4 regions of the Streptomyces sp. NPDC019224 genome follow, and region 4 is predicted to be linked to each of the others. Evidence: riboswitches for the same ligand, from Rfam matches in the RefSeq annotation. Region 4 holds a riboswitch; each other region holds the start of a gene.

What was found. A riboswitch is a leader RNA that binds a small molecule or an ion and turns the genes downstream of it on or off. The one in region 4 is predicted to bind cyclic di-AMP.
Positions count from the first base shown of each region.
Region 1: linked by a shared signal. The riboswitch ahead of ABZ564_RS19350 (C40 family peptidase) and the one ahead of ABZ564_RS29350 (M23 family metallopeptidase) in region 4 are both predicted to bind cyclic di-AMP.
Region 2: linked by a shared signal. The riboswitch ahead of ABZ564_RS03610 (NlpC/P60 family protein) and the one ahead of ABZ564_RS29350 (M23 family metallopeptidase) in region 4 are both predicted to bind cyclic di-AMP.
Region 3: linked by a shared signal. The riboswitch ahead of ABZ564_RS14920 (transglycosylase family protein) and the one ahead of ABZ564_RS29350 (M23 family metallopeptidase) in region 4 are both predicted to bind cyclic di-AMP.

Region 1 covers NZ_JBEYCF010000028.1:39,511-46,516, reverse strand. Annotated here, with positions in the region: gene ABZ564_RS19365 (DUF397 domain-containing protein) at 1-83, opposite strand, end outside; gene ABZ564_RS19360 (helix-turn-helix transcriptional regulator) at 109-969, opposite strand; gene ABZ564_RS19355 (ATP-binding protein) at 1,175-1,606, shown strand; gene ABZ564_RS19350 (C40 family peptidase) at 1,639-2,112, opposite strand; cyclic di-AMP (ydaO/yuaA leader) riboswitch at 2,116-2,312, opposite strand; partial or broken gene ABZ564_RS19345 (prevent-host-death protein) at 2,755-2,853, shown strand; gene ABZ564_RS19340 (ABC transporter permease) at 2,922-3,914, opposite strand; gene ABZ564_RS19335 (TetR/AcrR family transcriptional regulator) at 4,022-4,651, shown strand; gene ABZ564_RS19330 (NAD-dependent epimerase/dehydratase family protein) at 4,662-5,711, opposite strand; gene ABZ564_RS19325 (lysophospholipid acyltransferase family protein) at 5,755-6,489, opposite strand; gene ABZ564_RS19320 (glycoside hydrolase family 6 protein) at 6,701-7,006, opposite strand, start outside.
Region 2 covers NZ_JBEYCF010000003.1:215,428-222,433, reverse strand. Annotated here, with positions in the region: gene ABZ564_RS03625 (alpha/beta fold hydrolase) at 285-1,139, shown strand; gene ABZ564_RS03620 (peptidoglycan DD-metalloendopeptidase family protein) at 1,339-2,841, shown strand; gene pcrA (DNA helicase PcrA) at 2,902-5,340, opposite strand; cyclic di-AMP (ydaO/yuaA leader) riboswitch at 5,502-5,652, shown strand; gene ABZ564_RS03610 (NlpC/P60 family protein) at 5,651-6,847, shown strand; gene ABZ564_RS03605 (hypothetical protein) at 6,894-7,006, opposite strand, start outside.
Region 3 covers NZ_JBEYCF010000019.1:24,310-31,315, forward strand. Annotated here, with positions in the region: gene ABZ564_RS14910 (cytochrome P450) at 1-635, opposite strand, end outside; gene ABZ564_RS14915 (transglycosylase family protein) at 941-2,026, shown strand; cyclic di-AMP (ydaO/yuaA leader) riboswitch at 2,325-2,493, shown strand; gene ABZ564_RS14920 (transglycosylase family protein) at 2,498-3,232, shown strand; gene eno (phosphopyruvate hydratase) at 3,562-4,842, shown strand; gene ABZ564_RS14930 (septum formation initiator family protein) at 4,950-5,420, shown strand; gene ABZ564_RS14935 (DUF501 domain-containing protein) at 5,491-6,030, shown strand; gene ABZ564_RS14940 (Ppx/GppA phosphatase family protein) at 6,041-6,991, shown strand.
Region 4 covers NZ_JBEYCF010000065.1:12,840-19,845, reverse strand. Annotated here, with positions in the region: gene ABZ564_RS29355 (GntR family transcriptional regulator) at 1-387, opposite strand, end outside; gene ABZ564_RS29350 (M23 family metallopeptidase) at 598-1,431, opposite strand; cyclic di-AMP (ydaO/yuaA leader) riboswitch at 1,445-1,609, opposite strand; gene ABZ564_RS29345 (pitrilysin family protein) at 1,853-3,235, opposite strand; gene ABZ564_RS29340 (pitrilysin family protein) at 3,262-4,623, opposite strand; gene ABZ564_RS29335 (DNA topoisomerase IV subunit A) at 4,934-7,006, shown strand, end outside.

The DNA of each region.
Region 1 (7,006 bases), on a different contig from region 4:
GCGGTCTCCACGCAGTTGTTCATCCCTGTGCTGCGGCTGCTGCGCCGCCACCGTAAGGCGTGCTGAGCGAGGCGATCGGACATGACGCTTCCTCCGGGCGGTGGGGGGTCACCGATCGTCGCGGTCGATCGCGGCGATCAGGTCCAGCGTGTGCTCCGGCGACAGCGCGTGCGCCTGAAGGGTTCGGAAGGCCGAGCTGTACGCCGCAAGGTCTTCTTTCCGTTCCAGATAGAGGCTACTCGTCAGATGGTCAAGAACGACTACGTCAAGGTCGGAAGCGGTCGGAAAAGAGAAGATGACGAAAGGGCTGGTGAGGCTCACATACCCACCGACCGAAAACGGAAGCAACTGGAGTTGCACGTGGGGGAGTTGCGCCACCCGCGCGAGATGGCGCAGCTGCTCCCGCATCACTCTTCGGCCACCGACCTCCCGGCGCAGCACCGCCTCGTCGAGCACCGCGCTCAGCCGCAGCGGCGGATCGCTCCGCAGCACCCCCTGCCGGGTCAGCCGCACCTCCACCAGCGAGTCCAGCTGACCGGAGGGCAGCCCGTCGAGGGAGGCCCGGGTCACCGCCCGGGCGTAGTCGGCCGTCTGCAACAGGCCGGGGACCACGGAGGTCTCCAGCGTGCGGGCGGTGCGCGCCTGCGACTCCAGGCTGATGAAGTCGCGGTACTGCGGCGGGATCAGGCCCCGGTACGCGTGCCACCAGCCGGCGCCGCCCCCGCCCGCCGAGCCGGCGAGCGCGCCCAGGACCTCGCGCAGCTTCGGATCGTCCATGCCGTAGGCGTCCAGCAGCCGGTTCACGTCATCCGGCCGCACCCCGCTGACACCTGTCTCGATCCTGCTCACCTTCGACTGGTGCCAGCCGAGCAGTCCCGCGGCCTCCCGGCTGGTGAGTCCCGACGCGTGACGCAGACTCCGCAGCTCCTCGCCGAGCTTGCGGCGCCGCACCGCTGGGCCGTGCTGCATCTGATGGCTCCCTCCCGCTGCCTGTCGAGGGGACAGTGTGGCGCCCGTGCGGGGCCGGGCGGGGAGAGTTCACCGGTTTGAGCGACAGATATATGCATATCTTGGTGGATCGCCGCCGCGGAGGGCAGCATCAATGGCAATCTGGCGCGAAGCACAACCGGACCGCTCGCCGGCCCGGTACCGGGTGGGAAAGGGACGGCTCGCCATGGCAGACCATCAAGAAGCACGTGTCACTCTGCCGAGCGAGCCGGTCTCGGTCTCCGCGGCCCGGAAGTACGTGGCCCGGGTCCTGGCGGAGTGGGGCCTGCCCGACGACGCGGAGACCGCCGACACCGTGCGCCTCATCATCTCGGAGCTGGCCACCAACGCCGTCCTGCACACCTTCGGACAGTCGCCCACCTTCACCGTGGACCTGCGTCTGGAGCGGGAGGAGCAGCTGCGCCTCGGTGTGACGGACAGCCATCCCCGCCGGCCCCAGCGGCTGCCCGCCGCCGTCCAGCAGGACAACGGGCGGGGCATGGTCATCATCCGCTCGCTGGCCAAGGAGTACGGCGGCCGGCTGACCGTCACACCCACCGCCGACGGCGGCAAGACCGTCTGGGTGGCCCTCCCGTGGCAGGTCCCCGTCCAGCCCTGAGGCGGGCCGGGACCGGTCGGCAGGCGCACGCCTCAGCTCACCCGGCCGTAGTGGACGCTCCTGGTCCAGATCCTCTCCAGGCGGACCACGGCGCCGGCCTTCGGCGAGTGCCAGATCCTCCCGCTGCCGGCGTAGATGCCCACGTGGTAGACGCTGCGCCCGGAATGGAAGAAGACCAGGTCGCCTCGTTGCCGTTGGGACGCCGAGATGTGCCTGGTCCTGTTGTACTGCTGCTGGGCCGTCCGGGGGAGTTTCTTGCCGGCCTTCTTGAACGAGTAGAGCGTCAGCCCCGAACAGTCGAAGCTGCCGGGTCCGGTGGCGCCCCAGCGATAGGGCGCCCCCTTCTTCGACGCCGCGATCTTCAGCGCCTTCATCGCATGGCCGGCCGCCTGCGCCTCGGACGCGGCGCCGGGGACGAACAGCGTGCCGCCGACGGCGGCGAGAGTCATGACCGAGGCCGTCGTGGCCCGGGCGAGCAGAGACGGGACATGAACCTGCGCACTCATGCGCAACCCTTCGTCAGCCGCCTGTGAAGGATGACCTGTCGGGTTCGGGCTGGCGAAGTTGCCCGGCCGCGCGCGGCGGCTTCACCCCGAGGGACAGCCGGAGATCCGGCGGTCCCGTAGTGCTCGGGTCCTCCACTCCTGCCGATCCACTCCTGTCGACCAGGCATCCGGACGGCGGCAGGACTCGGCGTCCGCCCGGACCGCCCCGCCGCGGCGGCGGGGGCTTGTCGTCCCAGGGATCTTGACTCACCTCGTGCCGGATTTCCGAGGTGAAACGGCCATAAGTGAAGACCGGTACGGATAGCCCGTTCAGGTGGACAGGCGCCGTTCCACCGCCCTGCCCCGCTCCCGCGGCCATGCCGGTACCAGCGGCGTCGCGGAGGAAGCCGCCCCGCGCGCATCACGGACAGGCAAATCGAGCCGTCGCTCGTGAGGGGGAACGCCTACGCCGAACGAGCGAGGAAATCCTGTGCACCCGTCGGGCGTGTCGTCATGACCGGGTGCGTCAACTCGGGGGAGCCGGCGGCAGGGTGACCCGGGCCGCCCGCCGCTCGCCGTCCAGCACCCGGAGCGCCCGGGTCAACGTGGTGCTGTGGAGGTGTGTTTCACCGCGCCGGTGCATCAGCGCGAGTGCGTCCCCGTTCGGTCTCCTCGATCGGCGCCGCCCCGTCCGCTCCCGGCGAACGGCACCGCTTCGGCATCGCCGCGGAGCATCGCGGGCACCACGGGCGGGACGACTGACCCTTCGTACGCAACCGTGCGCCCCCGTCCGCTGGGACGGGGGCGCACGACGGTGGTGTGCGGGAGGATCAGCCCGCCGGCACGGGCTCCCGCCCGGCGGCGACCGGCGAGGTGTCCGGCGCCGCGATCCCGCGGCGGCCGCCGATGAGTACGGCGGCCAGTCCGAGCACCGCCCACGCGCCGAGCGTCAGAGCCGCCCCGCCCGCCGCGGCGCCGTCGAAGAACGCCACCGATCGCAGCAGTGATCCGCCCGCGCCGGGCGGCAGCAGCTGACCGAGCGCGCCGATCGGCCGGGGAAGGAGCTCGGGGGCGCTGGTGACTCCGGAGAACGGGTTGCCCAGGAACACCATGAGCAGGGCGCCGATGCCGATGCCCGGTGCCCCGATCAGGGCGGCGAGCCCCGCCACCGGCGCGCCGATGGCGAGCACGGTCAGGGCGATCGATCCGGCCTCGGCCCACCAGTCGCCGGTGAGGGCGCCGAGCCAGCTGTCCGTCACCGCGGTGCCCGCGAGCCCCACCACGGCGGCCACGCCGAGCAGCGCCACCCCGGCTCGGGCGCCGCGCACCCTCAGCAGCGTCACGGCCGCACCGGCGGCGACCCCCGCGATGGCCAGTGGCATGATGCTCGCGCCGAGCACGGCGCCCCTCGGGTCGGCGGCGGGCGCGGCCACCACGTCCGTGACCGGCACCGCGGAGCCGGCCGGTGCCGCGGCGGTCACCGCCTCGCGCAGCAGCTGGGCGACCACCGTGCCGCCCGCGCTCGCCGTCAGTAGCTCGGGACCCTTCTCGGACACGACGACCGCGCCGTACACGGCCCGGTCCTCGATCGCTTTCCGCGCCGCGGTCCCGGAGTCGTAGCGGTGGACCTCGAAGGCACCGTCGCGCTCCTCGAACTGCTGCTGGAGCCGGTCCGCGGCCGGTGCGGAGCCGGCGATCCCGACCGGCAGGTCGCGCGGCGCGGTCCGGGCTGCGGGCCAGGCGAAGGCCCACAGGGCGAGGGTGACCACCAGCGGTACCAGCAGGACGACCCCCACCATGCGGCGGTTCGGGGTGAGGGACATGGGACGTGCCTCGATTCAAAGAGAAGGATCGTTCGTTTTACTTCTCTCCCACTGTCGCTCCGCCCTGCTTCCTTGTCAAGAATGAATGTTCGTTTTATGTTGGCCGCATGGCCCGTGTATCCCAGGCGCACCTCGACGCCCGCCGCAGACAGATCCTCGAGGGCGCCGCGCGCTGCTTCGCCCGTGACGGCTTCCACGGCACCTCGATGCAGGACGTGCTCAAGGAGGCCGGCCTGTCGGCGGGGGCGGTCTACCGCTACTTCGAAGGCAAGGAGGACCTGATCGCGGCCATCGCCACCGAGGCCGTCGACGGAGTCCGCCGGGCCTTCGAGGGGGCGGCCCGGGACACCCCCGTCCCCACCCCGGACGTCCTGATCGGCCGGGTGACGCGGAGCCTGTTCGTGGACGGCCTCGAAGCACGACGGGGGCTGGAGCCGCAGGCGTACGCGGGACTGATCGTCCAGGTGTGGTCCGAGACCCTGCGCAGTGAGCGGCTGGCGGCGACCCTGAACGAGGCGTTCGGGGGCCTCCGCCGGACCTGGACCGAGCTGGTCGGGCTGTACCGGGAGGCCGGGGTACTCCGGGCGGACGTGCCGGACGAGCACGTCGCCCGGGCCCTGATCGCGACCGCCCAGGGGTTCATCGCCCAGCTCGCCATGTTCGGCGACACCAGCCCGGAGGTCCTGGAGAACGGCCTGCGCGGGCTGATGTCGATGGACCCGGCGAAGACGGGCTGACGCGCCCGGGTCACCCCTGCCGGGTGTGCTCCGCCAGCCAGGCGTCCTCCGCCGCGTAGTCGAACAGACCCGTCCCGTACGCCCGCACCATGGCCGGGTACGCGTCCTGCCAGTCCCGTCCCGCCAGCTGCCCGGCGATCCACTCGACGGTCTCCGGCAGCGACTCGGCGTAGCCCGTCACCGGCCGGTAGCCGAGTTCCCGCTCGGCGGCCGCCATGTCGTAGACGATGGGGTGCGGCGCGCTCCAGGGCGTCGAGCCGACGCCCTCCGGGGACGGGCCGCCGGGCATCAGCACCGTCTCCGTGCTCCGGCCCAGCACCGCGTCCACGGCCTCGCCGATCTCCGCGACCGTCGGCGCCTGCGGGTCGGCGGCGTTCAGCACCCGGGAGCCGGGCCGGCCGGCGGCCAGCCGGACCAGCTCGGCCATGTTGGCCACGTGGACCGGATGGAAGCGCGACGCCCCGCCGTACGCCAGCACGCGCCGGGTCCGGCCGTCCAGTGCCCGCTTGACGAAGTACAGCTCACGCGGCGAGCGGCAGTGCGGGCCGTGCACCGCGCCCGCCCGCAACAGCGTGACGGGCAGCGCGTCACCCGCCGCGAGGAGATCGCGCTCCAGCCGGATCTTGCGGGTCGCGTACGTGTCCTCGCCCGGCGCCACGGTGCGCAGCGACTCCGGGATCGGCACCGGGTAACGGGGCGACCCGTCCGGTTCGCCCTGCGTGTCGAAACTGCGGCCCTTCTCGTCCTCGTACACCGCGCCGCTGGAGACGACCACCGCCGAGCCGATCCGGTCCGCGAGCCCGGTCAGCTGCCGGGCGTGCTGCCGCCCGTACGCCACCATGTCCACCAGGACGTCGCATCCGGGCCCGAGCGCCGCCGCGAGCGCGCCCTCCTCGTCGCGGTCCAGGGCGACCGCCCGGACCCCCTCGTCCCACGTCTCGTCACGGCCCCCGCCGCGCGAGGCCGCCGTCACCTCCCAGCCGTCCTGCGCCAGCGCGCGCACAGCGGCCCGCCCTATCTGCCCCGTAGCTCCGAGTACCCATGCGTGTCCTCTGTCCATGTCCCGCACGCTAGGCCCGGCCCACGCCTTTGACCAGGGGCGTTCACCGCTTGCGAATCCGCTGTCGGCGTGGCCGTTTCGGGAACCGGCCCGGCTGCTGCGCCTGGGCCGCCTCCTTCACCTTCGCGGCGTACTCGTCGACGTACTCCTGACCGGAGAGATCCAGGATCGCGTACATGATCTCGTCGGTCACCGCACGGACGGCCGCCTTCTCGTTCTCCAGGCCCGCGTAGCGCGAGAAGTCCAGCGGTTCGCCGAAGCGGATGGTGACCGGCTTGACGCGGGGAAGCCTTCTGCCGGGCGGCTGGATCTCGAAGGTGCCGACCATCGCGCACGGCACCACCGGCACCTGGGCCCTGATGGCCATGACCGCGACCCCCACCTTGCCCTTGTAGAGCCGCCCGTCGTGCGAGCGGGTCCCCTCCGGGTAGATGCCCAGCAGCTCGCCCCGGCCCAGCACACCGAGGCCCTCGCGGATCGCGGCCCGCCCCGCCTCCTTGCCCGACCGGTCCACCGGGATCTGGCCCGCGCTGCGGAAGAAGGCGGCGGTCAGCCGGCCCTTCACGCCCGGACCCGTGAAGTACTCCGCCTTGGCGAGGAAGGTGATCCGCCGTTTGAGGATCGCGGGCATCAGGAAGTGGTCGGAGAACGACAGGTGGTTGCCCGCGACGATCGCGGCGCCGTCGTCCGGAACGTGCTCCGCGCCCTCGATGACCGGCCGGAACAGCAGCCGCAGCACCGGCCCGAGAACGACGTACTTGAGGACGTAGTAGAACACGGTCTCTCCCCGGTCTGGCGGAAACAGCGGGTCGGTGGAGGAGACATATACCCCGTGCTCGCAGGGCGACGCCGCAGGCTCGCGGCCCCGTGCCGCGGCCCGGCCGGCGACCATGACACGAACCCGTCGCTCACGTGCGGGCGCGAAGGGGTCCGGCCCCGCCACACAGGTGGCGGGGCCGGAGAGGTTCACCGGATCATCCGGCGGGTGTTCAGGGCGCGGTGCCCCAGGAGAGCGCACCAGCGGTGTACACGCCGACCTTCGACGCGTCGGCGTAGCTGGTGGTCGCCGAGTAGCTGTAGTCGTCCGCCTCGTTGAAGTTGGACCAGTCACTCTTGTTCAGCCGCAGCTGCATCTCACCGGTGGAGGCGCCGGCCGCGAGCGTGCCGCTGCCGAAGGAGACCTCCAGGTACTGGCTGGCACCGGCCGCCGAACCGTTCGCCTTCACCGCCAGGCTCAGCTTCCCGCAGCCCAGGACCGCCCAGTCGCAGGAGGTGCCGAAGGTGGAGGCGCCGGA
Region 2 (7,006 bases), on a different contig from region 4:
TTATCCACAGCATCCCGCAAGCCGCCGTTTCGCGGTGAGCCGGGAGGGGGAAATCACACATGGGACATTGTTCACGGGCACCGGTTCCAGGGCCCGCGGCGGATTCGTCGTGTGGGGCCGGGCGCCCGGGGAGCCGCATCGGGTCGCCGTATCACCGCGCCGTCAGCCGCACGGCACGGTGGTACGGGCCTCCGTCCACCACGGACCCCGTCCGCACGGACCTCCGGCGTGGCGCCCCTCCCGGGCAGACGAAGCGCCCGGGACACCGGAGCAGGAGGCCGACCATGAAGACCCCCAGCCTGCCGTTTCCCTCACCGCCGACCGCACTGCTGAGAGCGACCGCGCTGGAACTCGTGGTGCTCGCCGGGCACGCCCTGCTGTATCCCACCGGCATCACCGGTGGACGACACCCGGGCCGGGCCCCTGCCGCCCGGACACCCCCGGCCTCCGATGACACCGGCGCCGACGCCCGCATCCCGCCCGCCGACGAGACCGACCGGCCACCCGTGGTCCTCCTGCACGGTTTCATCGACAACCGGTCGGTCTTCGTCCTGCTGCGCCGCTCGCTGGCCCGGCACGGCTGGCGCCATCTGGAGTCGCTCAACTACTCCCCGCTGACCAGCGACATCCGTACGGCCGCCGAGCTGCTGGGCCGGCACATCGAGGAGATCTGCGCCCGCACCGGCCACCACCGGGTCGACATCGTGGGGCACAGCCTCGGGGGGCTCATCGCCCGGTACTACGTGCAGCGACTGGCCGGTGATCATCGGGTCCGCGTCCTTGTCACGCTGGGGACCCCGCACGCCGGCACGGCCGTCGCCCCGCTGGCCGGCACCCTGCCCATCGTGCGCCAGATGCGCGCCGGCTCGGCCCCCATCGAGGAACTGCGGCTGCCCGCGCCCGGCTGCCGTACCCGGTTCGTCAGCTTCTGGAGCGAGCTGGACCGGGTGATCGTCCCCGCCGAGGCGGCTTGCGTCGACCACCCGGACCTCGACGCGGTCAACGTACGCGTCAGCGGCATCGGGCACCTCGCACTGCCGGTGCACCCGGCGGTGGCGGCCGCCGTACGCCAGGCGCTCGACACGGCGGAGCCCGCTTCCGGGTCCACCGGAGCCACCGGCCCGGCATCCGTCGCCTGAAACCGAACAAATTTCGAACATAGAGCCAAGGCTCTGTGGGTGCGCCGCCGAAAGACGGCCGATTGCCCCTTTTCCCCAGCCTCACGGCGCCGTCGAAGATTGTCGACGGCGGATACCGCCGGGTACAGTCGCGGCCACTGCACAGCCCCGGGACCCCACGCCCCGGACTGGTCCTGCTGCCGAGGCGAGAGAGAAGTTGGTGAACGACCAGCACCCCCACGCCGCCGAGTACGCCGGATGCGACGGTCACTCCACGGACAGCTTCGACAGTGACCCGCTTTTCGGCTCCTTCCCCGGCACCTACGGCGGCTCGTACGACACCGCGGCGGGCTACGGCGGCCCGTACACCGGCCGGCAGGCCGAATACAGCGGCTCGCACGACACCACCCAGTGGGACACGGGTGCTCACCAGGCCGCCGAGCACGGCCATTTCCCCGGTTACCCGGTCTACGCGGACCAAGCCCAGCAGCACCTGCGGTACGACGCCTCCCCCACGTACGACACCGGCGCCACCTGGCTGCCGGCAGAGAGCTACGCCCCCGGCATCCCGGCCCAGGGCGGCTCCCCGGAGGTTTCCGGGCAGTGGGACACCACCGCCTGGAACACGCCTTCCCCCTGGCAGGCCGACGACACCGGGTCGTACGACACCGGCGCGTACGACGCCACGGCCTGGAACACCGGCGCCACACCCGAGCACGCTCGGCAAAACATGCAAAGCCCGGCCGCCTCGAACGGAGCCGAACAGACCGCCCCGGCGGACACGTACGAGGCGCAGGAGGCGTACGGGACCTACGAGCCCCACAAGGCATACGGGCCCGGCGCCGATCCGCACGAGACGCACGGCACCGGCGACGGCCACGCGGAGTCCGACCCCGGCCCCGACGGCCACGCCAACGAGCACCCCGACCTCGCCGCCCCGGCCGACGCGCACCACCGCCCCGCCGGCCGTCCCGTCCGCCGCAGCCGCAGGCGTAGCCCGGCGAAGCGCTCCGCCCTCCTCACCGTCGCCGTTCCCTCCGCCTGCGTGATGAGCGTGGCGGGCATCGCCGCCGCCTCCGTGAGCGGCATGGGCGGGGACGAGACGAAGAAGGACGCGACCACCACCATGGCCGCCGCCGACCCCGGCACGGTCAAACCGGTCGCGGCCAACAACGCGCTGGACAACCAGCTCGCCAACCTGAGCGCCGACGCGGAGAACTTCGCGGACCGCGCGAGCCGCACCCAGGAGCGCATCGACCTGAAGGCTCGGCAGGCGGCCGAGAGGAAGAAGCGCGAGAAGGAGGCCGCCCGCAAGGAGGCCCTGCGCCCCAAGTTCGTGATCCCGGTCGAGCAGCACGGCCTGAGCGCGTACTTCGGCCAGGCGGGCGTCAACTGGATGTCCGTGCACACGGGCATCGACTTCCCGGTCCAGTACGGGACCCCGGTGATGGCGGCGACCGACGGCACGGTCCGTACGCAGTACAACAGCGCCTACGGCAACATGGCCATCGTGACCATGGCCGACGGCACGGAGACCTGGTACTGCCACCTCAGCAGCACCCGTATCCGCTCGGGCCAGGTCAAGGCGGGCGACGTCATCGCGTACTCCGGGAACTCCGGGAACTCGACCGGCCCGCACATGCACTTCGAGGTGCGGCCCGGCGGCGGCGCGGCGATCGACCCGCTGCCGTGGCTGCGCGGCCACGGCGTCAACCCCACCTGAGCCGGCGACAGACAGCCGTAACGGCCGGGGCCCCGAGGGGCTCCGGCCGTTACGCGTGTCTCAGAGCTTCTGCACCGGCGCGTACCGCAGGAGCAGCTTCTTCGGGCGGTCGTCGCCGAAGTCGACCGTGACCTTCGCCTGGTCGCCGACGCCCTCGACCGCCGTCACCGTGCCGAGGCCGAACTGGTCGTGCGTGACCCGGTCGCCCGCCACCAGGGTGATCGTCGGCCTGTCCGAGGTCCGCCGGGTCGCGAAGCCGGAGGGGCCGGAGCGGGCGCGGGAGGCGGAGAGCGACGAGGTGATGCCCGCCGTGGGACCTGCCGGGGCGGCCATCGGGCCCCTGCGCTTCCAGTCCAGGTGCTGGTCCGGGATCTCCTCGAGGAACCGCGACGGCGGGTTGTACGAGGGCTGGCCCCAGGCGCTGCGCATGGCCGCCCGGGTCAGATAGAGCCGCTCGCGGGCGCGGGTGATGCCGACGTACGCGAGGCGGCGCTCCTCCTCCAGTTCCTTGACCTGGCCGAGCGCCCGCATGTGCGGGAAGACGCCGTCCTCCATGCCGGTCAGGAAGACGACCGGGAATTCGAGGCCCTTCGCGGTGTGCAGGGTCATCAGCGTGATGACGCCGGAGCCGTCGGTGTCCTCGTCGGGGATCTGGTCGGAGTCGGCGACGAGCGCGACCTGCTCCAGGAACTCCGCCAGCGTCCCCGTGCCTTCTTCCTCGCCCCGGCCCTGCTCGAATTCGAGGGCGACGGCGGCGAGCTCCTGGAGGTTCTCGATGCGGGTCTCGTCCTGCGGGTCGGTGGACGCCTGGAGCTCGGCGAGATAGCCCGTACGCTCCAGAACCGCCTCCAGCACCACGGCGGGACCGGCACCGGACTCGACGATCGTGCGCAGCTCCTCCATCAGCGTGTTGAACCGCTTCACGGCGTTGGCGGAGCGGGCGGCCATGCCGTACGCCTCGTCGACGCGGCGCAGCGCCTGCGGGAAGGTGATCTTCTCGCGCAGGGAGAGCGCGTCGATCATCGCCTCGGCTCGCTCGCCGATGCCGCGCTTGGGGACGTTGAGGATGCGGCGGAGCGGGACGGTGTCCTCGGGGTTGGCGAGGACCCGCAGGTAGGCCAGGACGTCCCGGACCTCCTTGCGCTCGTAGAAGCGCACACCGCCGACGACCTTGTAGGGCAGGCCGACGCGGATGAAGATCTCCTCGAAGACACGGGACTGCGCGTTCGTCCGGTAGAAGACGGCGACGTCACCGGCCTTGGCGTCGCCCGCGTCGGTGAGGCGGTCGATCTCCTCGGCGACGAACTGCGCCTCGTCGTGCTCGGTGTCCGCCACGTAGCCCGTGATGCGGGCGCCGGTGCCGGCGTTGGTCCAGAGGTTCTTGGGGCGGCGGCTCTCGTTGCGCTCGATGACCGCGTTGGCGGCGGACAGGATCGTCTGGGTGGAGCGGTAGTTCTGCTCCAGCAGGATCGTCGTCGCGTCCGGGTAGTCCTCCTCGAACTGGAGGATGTTGCGGATGGTCGCGCCCCGGAACGCGTAGATCGACTGGTCCGCGTCACCCACGACGCACAGCTCGGCGGGCGCGTCCTCCGGGCCGACCGGGCCGACCAGCTCCCGTACGAGGGTGTACTGGGCGTGGTTGGTGTCCTGGTACTCGTCGACCAGGACGTGGCGGAAGCGGCGGCGGTAGTGCTCGGCGACGTCGGGGAAGGCCTGGAGCAGGTGGACCGTCGTCATGATGATGTCGTCGAAGTCCAGCGCGTTGGCCTCGCGCAGCCGGGCCTGGTACATCGCGTACGCCTGGGCCAGGGTCTTCTCGAAACCGTCGCTCGCCTGTCCGGCGAAGGTCTCCTCGTCGATGAGCTCGTTCTTGAGGTTGGAGACCTTGGCGGTGAAGGACTTCGGCGGGTAGCGCTTGGGGTCCAGCTCCAGGTCGCGGCAGACCAGGGCCATCAACCGCTTGGAGTCGGCCGCGTCGTAGATCGAGAACGAGGAGGTGAAGCCGAGCTTCTTCGACTCGCGGCGCAGGATGCGGACGCACGCGCTGTGGAAGGTCATGACCCACATGGCGTTGGCCCGGGGTCCGACCAGCTGCTCGACGCGTTCCTTCATCTCGCCGGCGGCCTTGTTGGTGAAGGTGATCGCCAGGATCTGGCCGGGGTGCACGCCCCGCTCGGCCAGCAGGTGGGCGATGCGGTGGGTGAGGACCCGGGTCTTGCCGGAGCCGGCGCCGGCGACGATGAGCAGGGGCGACCCGGCGTGCACGACGGCGGCGCGCTGCTCGGTGTTCAGGCCGTCGAGCAGGGCCTCGGGATCGATGACGGGGCGGTGCGCGCCGTCGCGGTAGTACGCGTCACGCGACGGCGGGGGCCCGTCGAACATGCCCGCGAACAGGTCCTCCGGCACCGCTTCGGGCGCGGAGTCCTCGGGGGGCGGCGGGGGCCCGTCCTCCTCGTGCTGGAGGCCGGCCAGGAAACTGTCGTCAAAGAGGCTGCTCATCGCTGTCCGAGTCTAAAGCTCCCGACCGACACCCGGCCCCGCTCCGAGAAGGTCACGGAAATGTATCGGGCATATCGAACACCAACCTTCACAGCGGCCCCATGAGTTGGCTAGCGTGCTCGTTCGGACGGCCCGTACCCCCAGAGGCGACCCACGCCGAGCGGGCCCCCACGCCGAATCCGGGCTCGCCCGGAACCGGGGACCCACACGCATCACCGGGGTGAATCGGTCCGCCCCCACGGGACCGTAGGGCAGCCTTCCGTTCCGCCCGAACCCGACAGCTAACCCGGTAGGCGGTCCACGGAAGGAGATGCCGGCCTTGGCGTCGCATCGCAAACCGCGCACCCGGGTGCGCGCCACCGCCCCCGCCCTCGGGCTCACCTCGGCCGCGCTGGCATCGGTGACCCTGTTGTCCTCGCAGAGCGCGATGGCCGCCCCGGCGCCGAAGCCGAGCATCGAGGACGTGCAGAAGAAGGTCGACGACCTCTACCGGCAGGCGGGCACCGCGACCCAGAAGTACAACCAGACGAAGGAGGCCGCGGACAAGCAGCGGACCAGGGTCGACACGCTGCTGGACGACGTGGCCAAGCGCACCGCGAAGCTGAACGACGCCCGCAGGACGCTCGGCAACTACGCCGCGGCCCAGTACCGCGACGGCGCCCTCGCGCCGACCGCCACCTTCTTCCTGGCCGACGACCCGCAGTCGTTCTTCGACCAGACCCATCTCATGGACCGGATGGCCGAGCGCCAGCAGCGGGCGGTCACGGAGTTCCGTACGCAGCAGGCGAAGGCGTCCAAGCAGCGGGCCGAGGCCGTGAAGAGCCTGGAGACCCTCACCGAGGCGCAGACCGCGCTGCGCACCAGCAAGCAGAACGTCCAGAAGAAGCTGACCGAGGCCCGGACGCTGCTGTCGAAGCTGACCGCCGAGGAGAAGGCGCGCCTGGCGGAGCTGGAGCGCAAGAAGGAGGCGGAGGCCAGGCGCAAGGCGGAGGAACTGGCGCAGAGGCAGGCCGCCGCCAGGAAGGAGGCCGAGCGCAAGGCCGAGGAGCCGGGCGACGGCGGTACGGAGACGGGTTCGAGTTCCGCTTCCGGTTCGGGTTCGGATTCCGCTTCCGGTTCGGATTCCGCTTCCGGTTCGGGCTCCGGCAGCAGTGCGTCGACGAAGGCGGAGAAGGTCCTCGCGTTCGCCCGGGCGCAGATCGGCAAACCGTACGTCTGGGGAGCGACCGGCCCCTCCTCGTACGACTGCTCGGGGCTGACGCAGGCGGCCTGGAAGGCGGCGGGCGTCGACATCCCGCGTACCACCTGGGACCAGGTGAACGTCGGCACCCGGATCGCCACGGAGGATCTTCAACCCGGTGACCTGGTGTTCTTCTACGACGACATCAGCCACGTCGGGATCTACAAGGGCGACGGAATGATGATCCACGCGCCGAAGCCCGGGGCGAATGTGCGCGAGGAGTCGATCTACTACATGCCGATCTACGGGAGTGTGCGCCCGGCCTGAGCGGGGAAGGCGGCCGGCCCGCGCACGGGCCGGCCGCCGCCGGTTCTCAGGTCCAGAGCGTGGCGATGAAGATGTTGGCGAGGGTCAGGGCGCCGACTGCCGCGAAGAGGCCCTTCTCGACCTTCTCCTCGTCCCGTTTGACGTAGACGATCCCGAGGA
Region 3 (7,006 bases), on a different contig from region 4:
AGGTCGTCCCCGGGATCCTGCCGCTTTCGGTGGATCAGCTCCGCGAGGTAGGCGCGGATTTTCTTCACCGACCGGGCGACCCCGCCGCGCGGCCCGCCGCCGTGCCGGATCATCATGCCCGCCCAGTCCCGGAAGTCGTCCTGGTCCTCCGGCGGCACGCCGAGCAGATCGCAGATGGCGTAGATGGGAAGAGGGAAGGCGAAGTCGTGGATCAGGTCGGCTTCGCCCTTCTCCGCGAACTCGTCGATGAGCCGATCCGCCAACTCCTGCACACGGGGGGCGAAGGCGGCGATCGTCCGGGGCGTGAACGCCTTGGACACCAGCCGGCGCAGCCGCGTGTGGTCGGGCGGATCGATGTTCAGCAGGTGCGTCATGAGGTTGGCGCTGCGCTCGCCGGGGATACCGGTCTTGCTCTTGCCCTGCGCGTCGTCCGCGTGGTGCGCCGGGTTCTTCGAGAGGCGGCTGTCGGCCAGGGCCTGCCGTGCGTCCGCGTACCGGGTGACGAGCCAGGCCTCCACGCCGCTGGGCAAGGTCGTCCTGTGTACGGGGCTGTGCTCTCGCAGCCAGGCGTATGCGGGGTACGGGTCGGTGGCGAACTCCCAGGTGAAGAGTTCGGGCGGCGGGGTGCGGTTCACATGACGACGGTATCCGGCGCCTCCGGCTCCGGCTCCGTCGCCGGCGGCGCATCGCCTCCACGCGGCCGTCCGGGACACGGGGCCGGCGATCGTTTGCACGGCCGGGCGGCGGGCTCGTCAGGCGGGGATCACGGACGCCGCCGGCGCGGTTCACGCAGGGGGCGCGCACCGGCGAAGTGACGCCCAGTCAACTCTGTGACTTTCGCGTGATCTGCGCTGCATCGACTTGTGACTCTCGTTCGAGTCCCGCTAGGTTCACCGTTCGACCCACCAGTCGCTTGTCAGTCACACGGAAGGCATCTCCCATGGGCTCCGCGAACGGCAGACACCGTCGCCCTCGCCAGGCACCCGCCATCGTCGTCGCCGCAGGCGTGACCGGCTCGGCCATCGCCATCCCGCTGCTCGGCGCGGCGGGCGCACACGCGGCGGACGCCTCGACCTGGGACCGGGTGGCCGAGTGCGAGAGCGGCGGGACATGGAGCGCCGACCTGGGCAACGGCTCCTACGGCGGCCTCCAGTTCTCGCCGAAGCTGTGGAAGGCGTACGGCGGTGAGGCGTACGCCGAGCGCGCCGACCTCGCCAGCCGCTCGCAGCAGATCGCGGTGGCCGAGAAGGTCCTGGCGGACAAGGGCCCGAATGCGTGGCCCAGCTGCGCGGTGATCTCCGGGCTCGGCAAGAGCACGGGCGCGGCGGACGTCGACCCGGGCGGCGAGGACTCCGACGCGCCCCCCCGGAGCGCGGAAGCGGGCCTGGACGCCGGGCTCGGCGCCGATCCGGTGGACGACGCCTCGTCGGGCTCGTCCGCCACCTCCTCGGACGAGGCGGCCGGCGGGACGGCCGCCGCCAAGGGTGCCGCCGAGAGCAAGGGCGAGCACGCGGGCGGGAGCGCGGAGAAGTCCGCGGGCAAGGGCGCCGGGGCCGGTGCGTCCGCCTCCCCGTCCGCCGGGTCCTCCGCAGGCGCCTCCACCGCTCCGGCCGCCGACCCCTCCGGTTCGTCCGGCCTGTCCGCCGGCGCGTCGGACGGTGCGCGGGAGAAGGGCGGCAAGCACCGGGGCGCCCCGGCCGCCGACGAGACCACCGGGGCGGAGGGCGGCCGCGACATGGGGCGGCACGCCTCGCGGGGTGACGGTGAGGCACGCGACGGCGCGGCGCGGCCGGCTGACGACACGTACACCGTCCGGCCGGGCGACAACCTCTGGGCGATCGCCGACGCGCAGGACCTGCCGGGCGGCTGGCCCGAGCTGTACGAGGCGAACAAGGCCGAGGTGGGGTCCGACCCGGACCTCATCCTGCCCGGTCAGGACCTCGACCTCGGCCTGGACGGCCAGAACCCCGAGCCCGGCCCCGACCTGGACGGCCAGAACCCCCAGCCCGGCCAGGACGCCCGCTGAGAGCGGCCCGACGAGTAGCTGAGAGCCCCTGAGGTTTGGGGGTTTATGAGGCCCATGTCCCACTTCTGATCGAGTGAGACATGGGTCTCTTCGCGTGAACTGTCGCTTCTTGTCCGGGAGGTCCTGCCGCATCCGTTCCGACCTGCACAAATGAGGGTTCATCGGATGCTCGTGCGGCATGATTATCCGGTATGTCCATCTTTGAATATGAGGGTTGGGTGTGATTACCGTCGGAGCCGCTCGCACCGCGGGCCCCGTCGACCGTCACGCCGAATCCTGCCGTCGGTCGGAGGGAACAGACGCGAAAGCGCCGTAGGCAGGAGCGGGGGACCCAGGTAGGCGCTGGGCCGGATCGTCGGGAGACGCATCAGGACCGGCTAGGGGTGAAGCCGCGCCAGGAGCGCGGCCGGGCAACTCACTTGGCCCGAACCCGACAGCTCACCTCGCAGGCGTCGGTGAGGAGAAGTCTCGATGCTGCTCAACAGCAAGGGCAACAAGCACCGCCGCCCGTCCAGGGTCGTCCGTATCGCCACGCTCGCCGGTGTCGCCGGTGCCGCCGTCGCCGTGCCGCTGATGGGCGCGACCGGCGCCTCCGCCGCCTCCGTCGCCACGTGGGACGCCGTCGCCCAGTGCGAATCCGGTGGCAACTGGTCCATCAACACCGGCAACGGCTACTACGGCGGCCTGCAGTTCTCCCAGTCCAGCTGGGCCGCCGCCGGCGGTACGCAGTACGCGCCCCGCGCGGACCTGGCCACCAAGGCCCAGCAGATCGCCACCGCCGAGAAGCTCCTCGACATGCAGGGTCCGGGCGCCTGGGGCTGCGCAGGCGCCGGCAACCTGACCAACGACGGTGTCGACCCGGGCGTCGACACCGGCTCCGGTGCCGCGAAGCAGGAGGCCGCTCCGAAGCAGGAGGCCGCTCCGAAGCAGGAGGCCGCCCCGAAGCAGGCCGAGCGCACCGAGGCCCCCGCCACCAACCGTTCGGACCGCTCGGACGCCCCGAAGAAGACGGTCACCACCCCGACCGGCGAGAAGGTCGCCAAGGGTGACGGCGAGTACAAGGTCGTCGCCGGTGACTCGCTGAGCGGGATCGCCGCCGAGCACGACGTCAAGGGCGGCTGGGAGCAGCTGTTCAAGCTGAACAAGGACATCGTCGAGGACGCCGACCTGATCTACCCGGGTCAGCAGCTCCACCTGACGAAGTAGCCGCGATCCCTCCTCGCTGATCGCTCAGGCCGCCCCGGCCCGGCGCGCACCCTCCCCCCGTGCGTTGCCGGGCCGGGGCACGCCGCGTTCGGTGGTGACCGCTTCCCGGCTGCTTCCGTTCGGCCGCCGACCGGTCCCGATCGTTCAACTGTTGTAGTTACTGGTCAGTAAATATCTGGCAGTTCGCACCGGTATGCCCGCTCTTGGGTCCTTTTTCGTCCCAGGGGGCGGGCGGTCGGCCGACGCAGACGGCCGGGCCGGTTAGGCTCTTGTCGCAAGGCCAAAGTGACCCTGCACAACCAGCGTCATATCCCAGAAGGAGATGCCTCGTGCCGTCCATCGACGTCGTCGTAGCCCGGGAAATCCTCGACTCCCGGGGCAACCCCACGGTCGAGGTCGAGGTCGGCCTCGACGACGGCAGCACCGGTCGTGCTGCTGTTCCGTCCGGCGCCTCCACCGGCGCGTTCGAGGCCATTGAGCTTCGCGACGGTGACCCCAACCGCTACCAGGGCAAGGGCGTCGAGAAGGCCGTCCTCGCCGTGATCGAGCAGATCGGCCCGGAGCTCGTCGGCTACGACGCCACCGAGCAGCGCCTCATCGACCAGGCGATGTTCGACCTGGACGCCACGGAGAACAAGGGCTCGCTCGGCGCCAACGCCATCCTCGGCGTCTCCCTCGCCGTCGCGCACGCCGCCTCCGAGGCCAGCGACCTCCCGCTGTTCCGCTACCTCGGCGGCCCGAACGCGCACCTGCTGCCCGTCCCGATGATGAACATCCTCAACGGCGGGTCGCACGCCGACTCCAACGTGGACATCCAGGAGTTCATGATCGCGCCCATCGGCGCCGAGTCCTTCTCCGAGGCCCTGCGCTGGGGCGCCGAGGTCTACCACACGCTGAAGAAGGTCCTGAAGACCAAGGGCCTGTCCACCGGCCTCGGTGACGAGGGCGGCTTCGCGCCGAACCTGGAGTCCAACCGCGCCGCCCTCGACCTCATCATCGAGGCCATCAAGGAGGCCGGCTACGCCCCGGGCAAGGACATCGCGCTCGCGCTCGACGTCGCCGCGTCCGAGTTCTACAAGGACGGCTCCTACGAGTTCGAGGGCAAGTCCCGCTCGGCCGCCGAGATGACCGAGTACTACGAGGAGCTGGTCTCCGCGTACCCGCTGGTCTCCATCGAGGACCCGCTGTACGAGGACGACTGGGCGGGCTGGAAGGTCATCACCGACAAGCTGGGCGCCAAGGTCCAGATCGTCGGCGACGACCTCTTCGTCACCAACCCGGAGCGCCTGGCCCGCGGCATCGAGGAGGGCTCCGCCAACGCCCTGCTCGTGAAGGTCAACCAGATCGGTTCGCTGACCGAGACCCTGGACGCCGTGGAGCTGGCCCAGCGCAACGGCTTCAAGTGCATGATGTCCCACCGCTCCGGCGAGACCGAGGACGTCACCATCGCCGACCTCGCGGTCGCCGTGAACTGCGGCCAGATCAAGACCGGTGCCCCGGCCCGTTCGGACCGCGTCGCCAAGTACAACCAGCTGCTGCGCATCGAGGAGATCCTCGACGACGCCGCGGTGTACGCGGGCCGCTCGGCGTTCCCGCGCTTCAAGGGCTGACAGCCCGGCGGGGGGCGGGACGCCCCTCGGCCCCCGCCTCCGTCCGTCCCCGCGCTCGGTCCCGTACCGTGTGCGGGGACGGACGTGCGTAATGGGGAGGCGGGAACATGGCCGCGAAGGACCGGGACCGGTTCTCCACCGCGACCCGGCTGCGGCTGCTCGGCGAGCAGACCGCCGCCCGCGTCTACCGGTCCCAGAACCGGCGGCAGGCCCGCCGCTCCCGCCTCACCGGCCGCGCCGCCTTCCTGGCCCTGGTCGTCTGCTCGCTGGTCGTCGCCCTCGCCTACCCGATGCGGCAGTACGTGTCGCAGCGCGACGAGATCGCCGACCAGCAGCGGCTGGCGCGGGAGGCCGAGAAGCGCACCGAGGAGCTGCGGGACGAGAAGGCCCGGCTCCAGGACGACGCGTACATCAAGCGGCTGGCCCGCGAGCACCTGCACTACCTTCTTCCCGGGGAGACCTCCTACACCGTGGTCGACCCCGACGCGGCCGAGGAGCGCAACGGGAAGCCGTCCGGCACGGACCGGCCGTGGCACTCCAACCTGTGGGACGGCGTCGACGGCGCCGACCGCGGCTGACGGCCGCCCCCACCCCCGTACCTCTGCAGAACCCGCGGTTCGAGCAGTCCGATCAGAACCCTAGGCAGGCATGGAAACGCCCCCTCCCCAGACCGAGTCCACCGTCCCCACCGAGGCGGACATCGCCGCGTTCCAGCAGCAGCTGGGCCGCCCGCCGCGCGGGCTGCGCGCTATCGCGCACCGCTGTCCGTGCGGCAACCCGGACGTGGTCGAGACGCAGCCCCGGCTGGAGGACGGCACGCCGTTCCCGACGACGTACTACCTGACGTGCCCGCGCGCCGCGTCCGCGATCGGCACGCTGGAGGCGAACGGGGTCATGAAGGAGATGACCGAGCGCCTGGGCAAGGACCCGGAGCTCGCGGCGGCCTACCGGGCGGCGCACGAGGACTACATCGCGCGCCGCGACGCCATCGAGGTCCTGGAGGGCTTCCCGAGCGCCGGCGGCATGCCGGACCGGGTGAAGTGCCTGCACGTGCTCGTCGGGCACTCGCTGGCGGCTGGGCCCGGCGTGAACCCGCTGGGGGACGAGGCGATCGCGATGCTCCCGGAGTGGTGGCGCAAGGGGCCGTGTGTGTCGCCGTGCGGCGAGCAGGGTACGGACGAGGGCTGAGGGCGGCGACATGACGCGCGTGGCCGCCATCGACTGCGGTACCAACTCGATCCGTCTGCTGGTCGCGGACGCCGATCCGGCCACGGGGGAGTTCGTCGAGCTCGCCCGTCGGATGGAGATCGTCCGGCTGGGGCAGGGGGTCGACCGGACCGGCCGGCTCGCCCCCGAGGCGCTGGAGCGTACGTTCGCCGCCTGCCGGAGTTACGCGGCGGTGATCAAGGAGCTCGGCGCCGAGAAGGTCCGCTTCGTCGCCACCTCCGCCTCCCGGGACGCGGAGAACCGGGACGACTTCGTGCGCGGGGTGCTGGACATCCTGGGCGTCGAGCCCGAGGTGATCAGTGGCGACCAGGAGGCCGCGTTCTCGTTCGACGGGGCGACCAAGGAGCTGACCGGGCGCGATGACCTGGCCAAGCCGTACCTGGTCGTGGACATCGGCGGCGGCTCCACCGAGTTCGTGGTGGGCGACGACCGGGTACGGGCCGCCCGGTCCGTGGACATCGGCTGCGTCCGGATGACCGAGCGTCACCTCGTGCGCGACGGCGTCGTCAGCGACCCGCCCGCGGCCGCGCAGGCCGACGCGATACGGGCGGACGTCGCGGCCGCGCTGGACCTCGCGGAGGAGAGCGTTCCGCTCGCCTCGGCGGCCACGCTCGTCGGTCTCGCCGGGACGGTCACCACCGTGGCCGCCATCGCGCTGGGCCTGGAGGAGTACGACTCCGAGGCGATCCACCACTCCCGGGTCACTCTGGAGCAGGTGCGGGAGATCGCCGCGCGGCTGCTGGCCTCGACCCACGCGGAGCGCGCGGCGATCGGCGCCATGCATCCGGGCCGGGTCGATGTGATCGCGGCCGGGGTGCTGATCCTCCAGGCCGTGATGGAGCGGGCCGGGGCGCGCGAGGTCGTGGTGAGTGAACACGACATTCTGGACGGAATCGCCTGGAGCTGCGCCTCCGCGGAGTGACCCTTCGGGAGCGGT
Region 4 (7,006 bases):
CCAGCCGGCGAGGGAGCGCAGGTCCTCGCCCTCGCCCCGGCGGGCCCGCTCCTGGCCGAGCCTGACCAGGCCGCGCAACACCTTGAGGTGGGCCTCCGTCCGGCGCTGGGCCGCACGGGCGGCACTCAGCGGCTCCAGCAACTTGCGGACCTCCAGGAGGTCGGCGGCCTCCTGCTCCGAGGGCTCCGCGACGCAGGCCCCGGCGTGTCTCCGGGTGACGACGAAGCCCTCGGACTCCAGGGTGCGCAGCGCTTCCCGTACGGGGACACGGGAAACCCCGTAACGCTGTGCGAGCACCTCCTCGGTGAGCCGGCTGCCGCGTTCGAAGACACCGGAAACGATGTCGTCACGGATTGCCGTGCATACCGAATGTGCTGGAACGCGCATGTCCGAACCTCCGTCTCAATCCCCGCGAACAGCGGCCGATCGACACCTCTGCCGTGACTCTATTGCAATGTGCCCGCATTTCCGATGCCGAGCGGGAATTCATGAATATCTTTTGGTCACGGAGGGACGCGGGGAGGCGGGTGGGACGATACGGGTACGGCGAAGGCCCCGGCAGGATGCCGGGGCCTTCGCCGGGGAGCCTGTGACCGGTCAGACGCTGACACCGTGGGCGCGCAGGTACGCGACCGGGTCCATGTCGGAGCCGTAGGAGGGCGTGGTGCGGGCCTCGAAGTGGAGGTGCGGGCCGGTGGAGTTCCCGGTGGAGCCGGAGAGTCCGATCTGCTGCCCGGCGGCGACGCTCTGGCCGACGAAGACGCCGATCGACGAGAGGTGGCCGTACTGGGTGTACGTGCCGTCCGTCATCCGGAGCACGATGTTGTTGCCGTACGCCCCGCCCCAGCCGGCCTCGACGACCGTACCGGCACCGACGGCGACGACGGAACTGCCGGACGCGGCGTGGAAGTCGATGCCGGAGTGGCTGCCGGACGACCAGAGCGAGCCGCTGGACTTGTAGCCGGTGGTCACGTACGAGCCGGCGACGGGGAGGCGGTAGGACGTGCCCAGGGCGGCGCGGGCGGTGGAACGGCCGGCGCGCGCGGATGCCTCGCGGGCCGCCTCGGCCTTCGCCCTGGCCGCTGCCTTGACCTTGGCGGCCTTCGCGGCGGCCTGCTTCTTCGCGGCCTCGGCCTTCTTCTTGGCCTTGGCCTTGGCCGCCGCCTTCTTCTCGGCGACGTCGGCCAGGTGATGCTGCGCGGCGGCCTGGGCCTCGATCCGCTCGGCGAGGGTGCTCTCGACGGTGAGGAGCTGGGAGAGGCCGGTCCCGGTGGCCGTGGGGGCCGTCCCGGTGTCGGCGGCGAGGGCCGGGGAGGCGAGGGAGCCGATGACGCCGGTGGTGGCGAGGGTCGCGATGCCGACGGCCTTGGCGCCGGTACGCGTCAGACGGCTCGGGGCACGGTGCTTCCCGGTCGCACGGGTGAACGCCATGAGGTGGCTGGTCCTTTCCTTCCTTCTCGCCTACCGGGTTAGCTGACGGGTTCGGAGCAGGAAGGTCTCCTACGGGCGCCTTGCCCCGGAGGGGGCGGGCGTCCGATTCACCCCAGGGACTGCATGGGTCCCCGGCTCCCCGGGCTCGCGCCTGACGGGGACTCGGCGATGGCTGCCCGGTACGTCACGGATGCGGCGTACGAGTGGCGGACAGCGGGCCCGACGCTAATCGGCCGGACTTCCCGTCACCAAACGGGCAGGGGGTTTTGTAGCGCATCCCACAGGGTGAATCGGTTCCCTTGTGCGCAAATTGACGCATAAAGGAAAAAAATGGTCCGGCGTCGAGCGGGTACGCGGGGAGGCTCCGGCACAACAGCGCGCCGGAGCCTCCCGTGGCCCGTGCAGCGGGCGAAGTGGCCGGTCAGCCGGTGACGACCGACACCTCTCCGATCCCGAGGGCCCTGACCGGCTCCTCGATGCGCGAGGCGTCGCCGACCAGGACCGTGACCAGCCGGTCCACCGGGAATGCGCTGACCACGGCCGCGGTCGCCTCGACGGTGCCGGTCTCGGCGAGGCGGGCGTACAGCGTCGCCTGGTAGTCGTCCGGGAGGTGCTGCTCCACCTGGTCGGCCAGGGTGCTCGCGACGGATGCGGCCATCTCGAACTTCAGCGGGGCCACCCCCACGAGGTTCTGCACGGCCGTCTCGCGCTCGGCGTCCGTCAGGCCCTCGGCGGCCAGCGTCCGCAGGACCTTCCACAGGTCCTCCAGGGCCGGTCCGGTGGACTCGGTGTCCACGGAACCGCTGATGGCCAGCATCGCGGCGCCCGTCGCACCCGAGGCGGAGTCCGCGGCGCTGGAGCGGAGCACCTGGGCGAAGGCCCGCACGCCGTAGGTGTACCCCTTCTCCTCGCGCAGCACCCGGTCGAGCCGGGAGGTGAGGGTGCCACCCAGGCAGTAGGTGCCGAGCACCTGGGCCGGCCACACGCTGTCGTGGCGGTCGGCACCGATGCGGCCGATCAGCAGTTGCGTCTGCACCGCGCCGGGGCGGTCCACGATGATCACGCGGCCGGTGTCGTCGGCAGTGATCGGCGGGGCGGGGCGGGGCTCGACGATGTCCCCGGACCAGTCGCCGAGGGTCTCGGCGAGCAGGGCGTCCAGGTCGATGCCGGTGAGGTCGCCGACGACCACGGCGGTCGCGGCGGACGGGCGGATGTGCGCGTCGTAGAAGGCGCGCACGGCCGCGGCGTCGATCCGCTCGATGGTCTCCTCGGTGCCCAGGCGCGGGCGCGAGATGCGGGCCGTGGCCGGGAACAGCTCCTTGGAGAGCTGCTTGGCCGCGCGGCGGGCAGGGTTGGCCTGCTCGTGCGGGATCTCGTCCAGCCGGTTGCGCACCAGCCGCTCGATCTCGCTGTCCGCGAAGGCCGGTGCCCGCAGCGCCTCGGCGACCAGGCCGAGCGCCTTGGCCAGCCGGGAGGCCGGGACCTCCAGGGAGACCCGGACACCGGGGTGGTCGGCGTGGGCGTCGAGGGTCGCGCCGCACCGCTCCAGCTCGGCGGCGAACTCCTCGGCGCTCCGCTTGTCGGTGCCCTCGGACAGGGCGCGGGACATGATCGTGGCCACGCCGTCCAGACCCTCGGGCTCGGCTTCCAGGGGGGCGTCGAGGGAGATCTCGACGGCGACGACCTGCTGGCCGGGGCGGTGGCAGCGCAGCACGGTCAGGCCGTTGGGCAGGGAGCCGCGCTCGGGCGCGGGGAACGCCCAGGGACGGGCCACGCCGGGGACGGGCTGGGGCTGGTACTGCATCGAAACTTCAGTCGCGGCAGCGTCGGTCACTGGTCCGCCCCTTCGTGCGCGTCGGTGTCGGTGGCGGCATCCGCCTCTTCGGCGGGCTCGACCGGTTCGTAGACCAGAACCGCCCGATTGTCGGGCCGCAGCTGGGCCTGCGCGGCCGCCTTGACCTCGTCGGCCGTGACGTCGAGGATCCGGTTCACGGCGGTCAGCGCGAGCTGCGGGTCGCCGAACAGCACCGCGTACCTGCACAGTTCGTCGGCGCGGCCGGCGACCGTGCCGAGCCGGTCCAGCCACTCACGCTCCAACTGGGCCTGGGCGCGCTCCATCTCCTCGGGCGTGGGGCCTTCCTCGGCGAACCGGGCCAGCTCCTCGTCGACCGCGGCCTCGATCTCCGCCACCTCCACGCCGCCGGACGTCTTGACGTCCAGCCAGCCCAGGGAGGGCGCGCCGGCCAGCCGGAGCAGTCCGAATCCGGCGGCCACAGCCGTACGGTCGCGGCGGACCAAGCGGTTGTGCAGGCGGGACGACTCGCCGCCGCCCAGCACGGTCAGGGCGAGGTCCGCTGCGTCGCACTCGCGGGTGCCGTCGTGGGGCAGCCGGTAGGCGGCCATCAGGGCGCGTGCCGGCACCTCCTCGCGGACCTCCTCGCGCAGCTGGCCGCCCATGACCGGGGGCAGCGAGCCGTCGCGAGGCGGCTGCTTTCCGTCGTGGGAGGGGATGGAGCCGAAGTACTTCTCGATCCAGGCGAGGGTCTGCTCGGGGTCGATGTCACCGACGACCGACAGCACCGCGTTGTTCGGCGCGTAGTACGTACGGAAGAAGGCGCGGGCGTCCTCCAGGGTCGCCGCGTCCAGGTCGGCCATGGAGCCGATCGGGGTGTGGTGGTACGGGTGTCCCTCGGGGTAGGCGAGGGCGGTCAGCCGCTCGAACGCGGTGCCGTACGGGACGTTGTCGTAGCGCTGGCGGCGCTCGTTCTTGACCACGTCGCGCTGGTTCTCCATGGACTCCTCGTCGAGCGCGACGAGCAGCGAGCCCATCCGGTCGGCCTCGAGCCACAGGGCCAGCTCCAGCTGGTGCGTGGGCATCGTCTCGAAATAGTTGGTCCGCTCGAAACTGGTGGTGCCGTTGAGCGAGCCGCCGGCGCCCTGCACCAGCTCGAAGTGTCCGTTCCCCTTGACCTGGCCGGAGCCCTGGAACATCAGGTGCTCGAAGAGGTGGGCCAGACCCGTGCGGCCCTTGACCTCGTGGCGTGAGCCGACGTCGTACCAGAGGCACACCGCCGCGACCGGGGTCAGATGGTCCTCGGAGAGCACCACGCGCAGGCCATTGGCCAGACGGTGCTCGGTCGCTGTCAAGCCGCCGGAGCCGGCCTGGGCGGTGGCCGTGTGACCCATGGGCATGTACGTCCCTTCGATCGCGCTACTGGATGTCCATATGAAGAAGCCGCTGCGGGAAGCTGCTTCGAAAGGTTGCTTCGAGACACAGCCACTGTATGCAAGCGAACCGGCACCTGCCGAAGTTCCCGTGCGGCGAAGCTTCGCGCGAAATTCGCCGGAAGGGGGTCTTCCGCCGCCTCGGGACCGGCTGCGGGGGCCCCTTGGGACGGGTCGAGGTCGGGGTTGTCAGTGCGGCGGTCCACAATGGTGCGCGTCAGAACCTGAGGGAACCTGAGGTTGCCCGCACGAAATCCGTGAAGGAGTCGCAGCAGCGATGGCCCGCCGCAGCACGAAGACCCCGCCGCCGGTCGACTTCGAGGAGAAGATCCTCGACATCGACGTCGTCGACGAAATGCAGGGCTCCTTCCTCGAGTACGCGTACTCGGTGATCTACTCCCGCGCCCTGCCGGACGCCCGTGACGGCATGAAACCGGTGCACCGCCGCATCGTGTACCAGATGAACGAAATGGGCCTGCGCCCGGACCGCGGCTTCGTCAAGTGCGCCCGGGTGGTCGGCGAGGTCATGGGCAAGCTGCACCCGCACGGCGACGCGTCGATCTACGACGCGCTGGTGCGCATGGCCCAGCCGTTCTCCATGCGCCTCCCCCTCGTCGACGGGCACGGGAACTTCGGCTCCCTGGGCAACGACGACCCGCCGGCCGCCATGCGGTACACCGAGTGCCGGATGGCCGACGCGACCTCGCTGATGACGGAGTCGATCGACGAGGAGACGGTCGCCTTCCAGTCGAACTACGACGGTCAGGAGCAGGAACCGGTCGTCCTCCCGGCCGCCTACCCCAATCTCCTGGTCAACGGCACGACCGGGATCGCGGTCGGCATGGCGACCAACATGCCGCCGCACAACCTGGGCGAGGTCATCGCCGCGGCCCGGCACCTGATCAAGCATCCGGGCGCGGACCTGGAGACGCTGATGCGGTTCGTCCCCGGTCCCGACCTGCCGACCGGCGGGCGGATCGTGGGCCTCGGCGGCATCAAGGACGCGTACGCCAACGGCCGTGGCTCGTTCAAGATCCGCGCCACGGTCGCCGTGGAGAACGTCACACCGCGCCGCAAGGGCCTCGTCGTCACCGAACTGCCCTTCACCGTCGGCCCCGAGAAGGTCATCTCCAAGATCAAGGACCTGGTCTCGGCGAAGAAGCTCCAGGGCATCGCCGACGTCAAGGACCTCACCGACCGCTCGCACGGCCTGCGGCTGGTCATCGAGATCAAGAACGGCTTCGTGCCGGAGGCGGTGCTGGAGCAGCTCTACAAGCTGACGCCGATGGAGGAGTCCTTCGGCATCAACAACGTGGCGCTGGTCGACGGCCAGCCGCTCACCCTGGGGCTCAAGGAGCTGCTGGAGGTCTATCTCGACCACCGCTTCGACGTGGTGCGCCGACGCAGTGAGTTCCGCCGCACCAAGCGCCGCAACCGGCTGCATCTGGTCGAGGGTCTGCTCGTCGCGCTGGTCGACATCGACGAGGTCATCCGGCTCATCCGGTCCAGCGACAATTCGGCGCAGGCGAAGGAGCTGCTCATGGAGCGCTTCTCGCTGAGTGAGATCCAGACGCAGTACATCCTGGACACGCCGCTGCGCCGGCTGACCCGGTTCGACCGGATCGAGCTGGAGAGCGAGCGGGACCGGCTGGACGCCGAGATCGCCGAGCTGACGTCGATCCTGGAATCGGACGCCGAGCTGCGCAAGCTCGTCTCCTCGGAACTGGCCGCGGTCGCCAAGAAGTTCGGCACCGCCCGGCGCACGGTGCTGCTGGAGTCGGCCGGTTCGCAGGTCGCGTCGGTGCCGCTGGAGGTGGCGGACGACCCGTGCCGGGTGCTGCTGTCGTCGACGGGCCTGCTGGCGCGTACGGCCAACGACGACCCGATCGTCTTCACCGAGGGCGCCAAGCGGGCCAAGCACGACACGATCGTCTCGGCGGTGCCGGCGACGGCCCGCGGTGACATCGGGGTGGTGACGTCGAACGGGCGGTTGCTGCGGCTGCCGGTGATCGATCTGCCCCAGCTGCCGGACACGCACGAGGCGCCCAACCTGTCGGGCGGGGCGATGGTCGGGGAGTTCCTGACGCTGGAGGCGGACGAGGAGGTGGTCTGCCTCACCACGCTCGACGAGTCCTCACCGGGCCTTGCCATCGGCACGCTGCAGGGCGTGGTCAAACGCGTGGTGCCGGACTACCCGGCCAACAAGGACGAGCTGGAGGTCATCACCCTCAAGGACGGTGACCGGATCGTCGGCGCGATGGAGCTGCGGACGGGTGAGGAGGACCTGGTCTTCATCACCTCGGACGCGCAACTGCTGCGCTACCCGGCGGCGCAGGTTCGGCCACAGGGG